Regions from separate parts of the Nostocoides sp. genome, predicted to be linked through region 2. Evidence: predicted binding sites of a transcription regulator. Region 2 holds the regulator's gene; the other holds the start of a gene.
What was found. Region 2 encodes Rex, which represses fermentation and respiration genes when NADH is low (regulators of the CRP and FNR family bind a similar motif). Its sites were predicted from a motif close to CTTGTGAANNNNTTCACAAG; they were not measured.

Region 1: the regulator Rex is predicted to act here: its motif matches at 1,655-1,674, upstream of PKH97_RS07400 (geranylgeranyl reductase family protein).

What each region holds. Positions count from the first base shown of each region.
Region 1 is NZ_DAOQZV010000076.1:2,637-6,042, reverse strand. It holds gene PKH97_RS07405 (NADH-quinone oxidoreductase subunit A) at 1-253, opposite strand, end outside; gene PKH97_RS07400 (geranylgeranyl reductase family protein) at 354-1,637, opposite strand; gene PKH97_RS07395 (hypothetical protein) at 1,755-2,837, opposite strand; gene PKH97_RS07390 (isochorismate synthase) at 3,028-3,406, opposite strand, start outside.
Region 2 is NZ_DAOQZV010000275.1:383-3,788, forward strand. It holds gene PKH97_RS14635 (lysophospholipid acyltransferase family protein) at 1-663, shown strand, start outside; gene PKH97_RS14640 (glutaredoxin family protein) at 716-985, shown strand; gene PKH97_RS14645 (redox-sensing transcriptional repressor Rex) at 1,176-1,844, shown strand; gene PKH97_RS14650 (glutamyl-tRNA reductase) at 1,841-3,328, shown strand; partial or broken gene PKH97_RS14655 (enoyl-CoA hydratase/isomerase family protein) at 3,288-3,406, opposite strand, start outside.

The DNA.
Region 1 (3,406 bases), on a different contig from region 2:
CGACGGCGAACGGATAAAGGAAGAGCGCCTCGACGTCGAAGATGACGAAGAGCATGGCGATCAGGAAGTACTTGATCGGCACTCGGCCACCACCGCTGGCCTGCGGGCTCGGCTCGATGCCGCACTCATACGCATCGAGCTTGGCGCGGTTGTAGCGGCGCGGGCCGGTCAGCGGCGCGATCCCGACCGAGAAGACGGCGAAGCCACCACCGATGAGCAGGAAGAACAGCAGCGGCAAATAGGGGTTGCTCATGACCGATCAACTCCCCTTTCGTTCGTTGTGGTGCACGTCACGACCGATTCCTCCGTCATCCTAGGGGGGCGGGCCGACAACGCGGCGGACGACTCGACGTTCATGCGTCGGGAGCCAAACGCGACAAGGCATTGACGATCCGGTCGCTGGGACTGGAACCACCCTTGTCGGGCAGATTCGCCATCAATTTCAGGAGAAAACGCATCAGCGTGGTCCGCGGGAGACCGTATTTCGTGGCGATCCGCATGACCTCGGGATTGCCGATGGCATGGGCGAACCAGCGGCCGAGGGTGAAGTAGCCGCCGAGTTCGTGCTTCATCACCCCCGGGTAGGCCGCGAGGACCCGCTCCCGCTCCGCGTCGCTGCCCCGGGCCAGGGCTTGAGCGATCAACTCCGAGCCCACCCGGGCGGCTTCGAGGGCGTAGTCGATGCCCTCGCCGTTGAAGGGGTTGACCATCCCCCCGGCGTCGCCGACGAGAAGGAGGCCATCGGCATACAGCGGGGTGCGGTTGAAGCCCATCGGCAGAGCGGCCCCACGGATCGGGCCGGCCGCCTCGTCATGGGTCAGGTGCCAGTCGGCATCGATGTCCTCGACCCAACGCCGCATGACGTCCTTGTAATCGGTGTGACCGAAGGCACTGGAGGTATCCAGGATGCCCAGGCCGACGTTGGTGCGGCCGTCCTCGAGCGGGAAGAGCCAGCCATAGCCGGGCATCAGCATGCGGGTGCCGTCGTCACGACGCGTCCACAGCTCCAGGTGCGACTCGAGATAGTCGTCCTGCTTGGGGGTCTTGTAGTAGGCGCGGACCGCCACGCCCATGACGCGGTCCTCGCGCTTCTCGCGTCCGGCCGCGGTGGCCAGCCGGGAGGAGACGCCGTCGGAGGCGACGACGACGGGGGCGCGAACGGCATACGTCTCGCCCGTGGCGCGACCGCGCTCGTCGAGGCGCTTGGCGCAGACCCCGACAACCCGGCCGGTGCGCTCGTCACGCAGCGGGGCGGTGACGCTGGTGCGCTCGAGGAGGCGGGCGCCGCGGTGCTCGGCGTGGCGCGCGAGCGTCTCGTCGAGTTGGCCACGCGTGCGGACCATGCCGTAGTCGGGGAAGCTGCGCGTCGTGGGCCAGTCGAGGGTCAGCGTGTGGCCGCCGCCCTTGATCCGCAGGCCCTTGGTGCGCTGCCAGCCGGTGGTGTCGACGCCGAGGGAGATCAACTCCTTGACTGCGCGCGGGGTCAGGCCGTCGCCGCAGATCTTGTCGCGCGGGAACGCGGCCTTCTCCAAAAGCACCACGTCGAGTCCGTGTTGGGCGAGATAGGCCGCCGTAGCGCTGCCTCCCGGGCCCGCGCCGACGACGACCACATCGGCCTGATCACCAGGCTGCGTCATGGGGTTCCCTCGCCGAGCTTGTGAATGGTTTCACGAACTGCCCGAGTCTAGGCGAGGGCTCCCCCGACGGTGGAAGTAAGGCTTACCTAAGCGTCGTGGCTGCGGGGGGCCGTCGGACTACCGGAGCGGGTCGACGACGACCGAGGCGTTGCTGCCCAGGAGGAGGGTCTTGCCGGTGCCGAGGTCATAGGCATACATCGCGCTCAGGGTCGGATCGGGGGAAGGGGTGCCCATGACATACACCTTGGAGCCGATCGCGGTCTGTACGTGGGCCATCCCCCAGGTCGCAAAGGAGGCCTTGATCGCGGTGTAGCTGCCGGGGCGCGGGGCGAAGCCGATGCCGTCGCCGGTGCCCTGCACCGCGTCACTCGCGACGATGCCTTTGCTCGTGCGCCACGCGCCGTCGAAGCCGAAGGGCGCGCTTGCCCGGGTGAGCGCGCTCGGCGCCCCGCCCGCCCACGCGAACCGGTAGACGTCCATACGCATGGCCGCGTCGTTCCAGCAGATCGCCGTCAGACGCGCGGCGTCCCAGTTGGACAGCGGCGTGCACCGGCGACCGGTCACCGCGGGCAGGGTGCGCACCAGCGCGCCCGTGGCAGTGGCCCTGACCCGGATTCGGCCGCCCCCCTCATCGGTCGCGAAGGTCAGGCCGTCGGGTGCCGGAAGGACGCTCGAGGCGCCAGGCACCGAGAGCTCGAGCGCGCCGGTCACGCTGCGCCGCTCCGTGAAGGGAGCTTGCCCGTCCGGTCGCTGCCGGCCCAGCCAGATCGACGCTGCGGACGGCGCCGTGAAACGGGCCTGAATGATGTCCGAGCCGACGGTCGATGTCGTGAAGCTCGACCAGGCACCCTTGAGCGAGTCGTAGGCCGCAATGCGGGTGGACTCGTCATTGATCGGGGCCGTGAAGAGGAACCGGGTGCCGTTGCGGGAGACATCGGCTAAATGCAGGTCGGAGTCCGGCGCCGCAGTGACGCGGGTGTTCACGCCGGTCGGGCTGACCAGCCAGAGGACACCGTTCTCGATGGTGGCGACATATCCGGCCTTGGAGCCCGCAGCCGCCGTGGTCGCCGCGGGCGCGGCGGGAGCGAGATCAGCGGCCGTGTCCGCCTGCGCTGCGGTCACGCCAGCAGCGATCCCGGCCGTGCCTGCGAGGGCAGCGCAGGACGCCATGACAGCACGAAAAGACTTGCGAGAGAACATGAGTGACCCCTGTATGTCGCTGCGCCGGCCGCGTTGCCGGCGTCACCCCTATGACTACGCACCCCGGGGATCGGTTGGGTGCCACATCAGACTTCTTCTTGTCGACGGCGCCTTGCCGGCCGCTTCGCGCGGCGAGGATCTGTCAGGGCGTCATGCATGGACAGCGTTCGCCTCGGACGCCCGCCGAGCGTCAGCGATCGGTGAGAGCGTCCCTCATCGGGATGAACTTGGCGTCGGACTCGGCGACCTCGTCGGCGGGATCCGAGCCGGCGACGATGCCGCACCCGGCATACAGGGTGATCTGGCGCCGGTCGGCCGGGTCGAGTTCACCGCTGCGCAGGGCGATCCCCCACTCGCCATCGCCGGTGACATCCATCCAGCCCACCGGGCCGGCATACCGGCCGCGGTCCATGCCCTCGAGCTCGGCAATGACCCGATCTGCTGCCGCCGTCGGGGTGCCGCAGACGGCGGCCGAAGGGTGCAGGGACGCGGCGAGTTCCAGCGATGTGGCGCCGTCGTCGACCGCCCCGGCGACATCGGTGGCGAGATGCATGACGTTGGGCAGATGC
Region 2 (3,406 bases):
ATTCCCAGCACCGGTGGCGCGCTCCTGGTGGCCAATCACTCCGGCACGGTCGCGGTCGATTCCCTGATGACCCAGGTCGCCATCCACGACAAGCACCCTGCGCACCGCCAACTGCGCGAGCTCGGCGCGGACCTGGTCTTCGGCACTCCCGGCCTGGGCAGCATCGCCCGCAAGGGCGGAGCCACCCTCGCCACCAACCCCGACGCCGAACGCCTGTTGACCAGCGGCGAACTCGTCGGTGTCTGGCCCGAGGGCTTCAAGGGTGTCGGCAAGCCGTTCAACGAGCGCTACAAACTTCAACGCTTCGGCCGCGGCGGTTTCGTTTCCGCGGCCATCCGCACCGGGGTGCCCATCATCCCGTGCGCGATCATCGGTGCCGAGGAGATCTACCCGATGATCGCCAATCTCAAGGGCTTGGCCAACCTGGTGGGTCTGCCCTATTTCCCGGTGACGCCCACCTTCCCCTGGCTCGGCCCCCTGGGCATGATTCCGTTGCCGAGTAAATGGATCATCGAGTTCGGCCCGCCCGTCGACACCGGCGCCTTCGACCCGAAGGCCGCCGACGATCCGATGATCGTCTTCGACCTGACCGACCGGGTGCGCGAGACCATCCAGCAGACCGTCTACGGCCTCCTGGCCTCGCGGCGCTCTGTCTTCCACTGACGGCGTGCGACTGCCCCGCGCGCGCCCAGCCCGTATGCCGTCCGCTCACCGCGTGTCCGCACCGGGGGCCGGGACTGTCCCGCCGGTTGTGCTCATCGGCCGCCCGGGTTGTCACCTGTGCGCGGACGCGGAGCCGGTCGTGCGCGCAGTGGCGGCCGAGTTCGGACTGACTGTTGTCGAGCAGTCGGTGGACGACGACGCGCGCCTGAGCGCGGCATACGGCGATCTGATCCCGGTGGTGTTGATCGACGGAGAGGTCCACGCCTACTGGCGGGTCGATCCGCAACGGCTGCGCGCCGCGCTCGGCGCCCGTGGTCGCTGACCCACGGGCGCAGGGTGACGCTGCTCACGTGGCCGTCGCGACGACGAAGGACCATGCCCGCAGGGGTATCTCACTCTGCACGCGAGACTTTGTGAAGGCCTTCACAAGCGCGTAGCCTTGCGAGAAGCGCGAGGGTGCCGATCGGCACCCGGATCGCCCCGACCACGCCTGACAGAACGAGGTGACCCAGGTGTCAGCGACCGAGATCCGGCGTCGCGGCATCCCTGACGCCACGGTCGCCCGCCTGCCCGACTATCTTCGCGCGTTGACCTCGATGAGCGACAGGGGGGTCGTCTCGACCTCCTCCGAAGCGCTCGCGGCGGCCACCGGCGTAGGCTCGGCGATGGTGCGCAAAGACCTCTCGTTCCTCGGCAGTCATGGCGTGCGCGGAGTCGGGTATGACGTTACCCACCTCTCGGTCGAAATCGCCCGGGCGCTCGGTCTGACGCGCGACTGGCCCGTGCTGATCGTCGGCATGGGCAACCTCGGGCGCGCCCTCGCCGCCTATGGCGGTTTCGCGGCGGGCGGATTCCAGCTCGTCGCGCTGCTGGATCGGGATCCCGCAGTCGTCGGCCAGCCCGTGGCCGGCCTGGTGGTCAGCGCGATGACCGCGCTCCCGGCGCTGGCCGCGGCCCCCGACACGCTGGGTGTGATCACCACCCCCGCGCACGCCGCCCAGGAGGTCTGCGACGCACTCATCGCGGCCGGTGTCACTTCGATCCTGAACTTCGCCGCCGTGACCTTGAACGTGCCTGCCGGCGTCGATGTGCGCAAGGTCGATGTCGCAACGGAACTGCAGATCCTCGCCTTCCACAAGCAGCAGCGCAGCCGCGCTCCGAAGCTGGCGGTGGCGCCGTGAGCCTGCTCGTCCTCGGCCTCTCCCACCACAACGCACCCCTCGACCTGCTCGAACGGATCAGCCTCGACGCCTCCGGCCGCCGCGATCTCGCCCACGCCATCGCCGGGAGCGAGCACGTCCGCGAGGTCGTCGTTGTCTCCACCTGCAACCGGACCGAGGTGTACGCCGAGGCCGCCACCTTCCACGGCGCGATCGCGGACATCACCGATGCCCTGTCCGGGCAGTCGGGCCTTCCGCGGGCCGACCTGACCGAGCGACTCGGGGTGCACTACGAGGATGGTGCGATCGCGCATACCTTCCGGGTAGCAAGCGGTCTCGACTCGATGGCGTTGGGGGAGAACCAGATTCGGGCACAGCTGCGGGTCTCGTTGCACGAGGCACAAGCTGCCGGGCTGACCGGGTCGAGCCTCAACCAGCTCTTCCAGCAGGCGTTGCGGGTCGGCAAGCGCGTCCACACCGAGACCGGCATCGAGACGTATTCCTCCTCGCTGGTCGAGACCGCATTCGGGGCGGCCTCGCAGATCGTCGGCCCCCCGGCGCAAACGCGACTCGTCGTCGTCGGGGCGGGCGCAATGGCGGCATTGGTAGCGACCACGGCGGCGCGCGCGGGCTACGGCTCGATCGTCATCGTCAACCGGACGTATGCCCGCGGTGAAGCCCTGGCCTTCCGCGTCGGCGGCCGCGCCGCCCACCTAGCCGAACTTCCCGATGCCCTCGGCGCCGCCGATGTGGTCGTGTCGTGCGTCGGGGCGCCCGGCCTGGTGCTGACAGCATCCGTGGTGGACGCGGCGCGGGCGGGGTCGCAGCGGCCCCAGGTGTTGGTCGACCTGGCGATGCCGCACGACATCGAGCACGCGGCTGGGGACCTGCGGGGGGTCACGCGACTCGGGTTGGATCACCTGGGCGCCCGGCTGCGCGCGGTAACGGGCAACCCCGTCGTCCGGGCGGCCACCGGCCTGGTCGACACCGAGGTCGCCGACTTCATCAGCGCCCGGTCCGTCCAGGCGGCGGTCCCGACGATCGCGGCCATGCGTGAACGAGGCGCCACGATCCTCGCCGGTGAAGTGGGCCGCCTGCGCTCGCGCACGCCGAATCTCGGCGACGCCGAACGTCGCGAGGTCGAGATCGCCATGGGCCGGCTCGTCGACAAGCTCCTGCACGGCCCCACCGTGCGGGTCAAGGAACTCGCGGCCAGCGGCCGGATGGCCGAGTATGCCGACGCCCTTGCCGAACTCTTCGCACCCGCGCCGGCCGCGGAATCGGGGGCGGTGACCTTGCCGGCGCTCGCCTACGACCGACCCAGCGAGGGCGGGTCGAGCGCAGTCACCGGCGCAGCCGCCGGCCTACGCCCTCATGGGGGATCCCGAGCCCCTGCCGTACGTGCAGCCGGGCGGCCGGCACGCCGAAACGCGCCCCGTCGTTGCAGTAGCGCAGGTCGCAGCAGGCGGCGAGGTTCATGCCGCCGCCGATGCAATAGCCCGTGATCTTGGCGATGGTCGGCTTCGCACAACGCCACAGGCTCATGAAATCCTCGGTGTTGCGCTTCATGCCGGCATAATCGA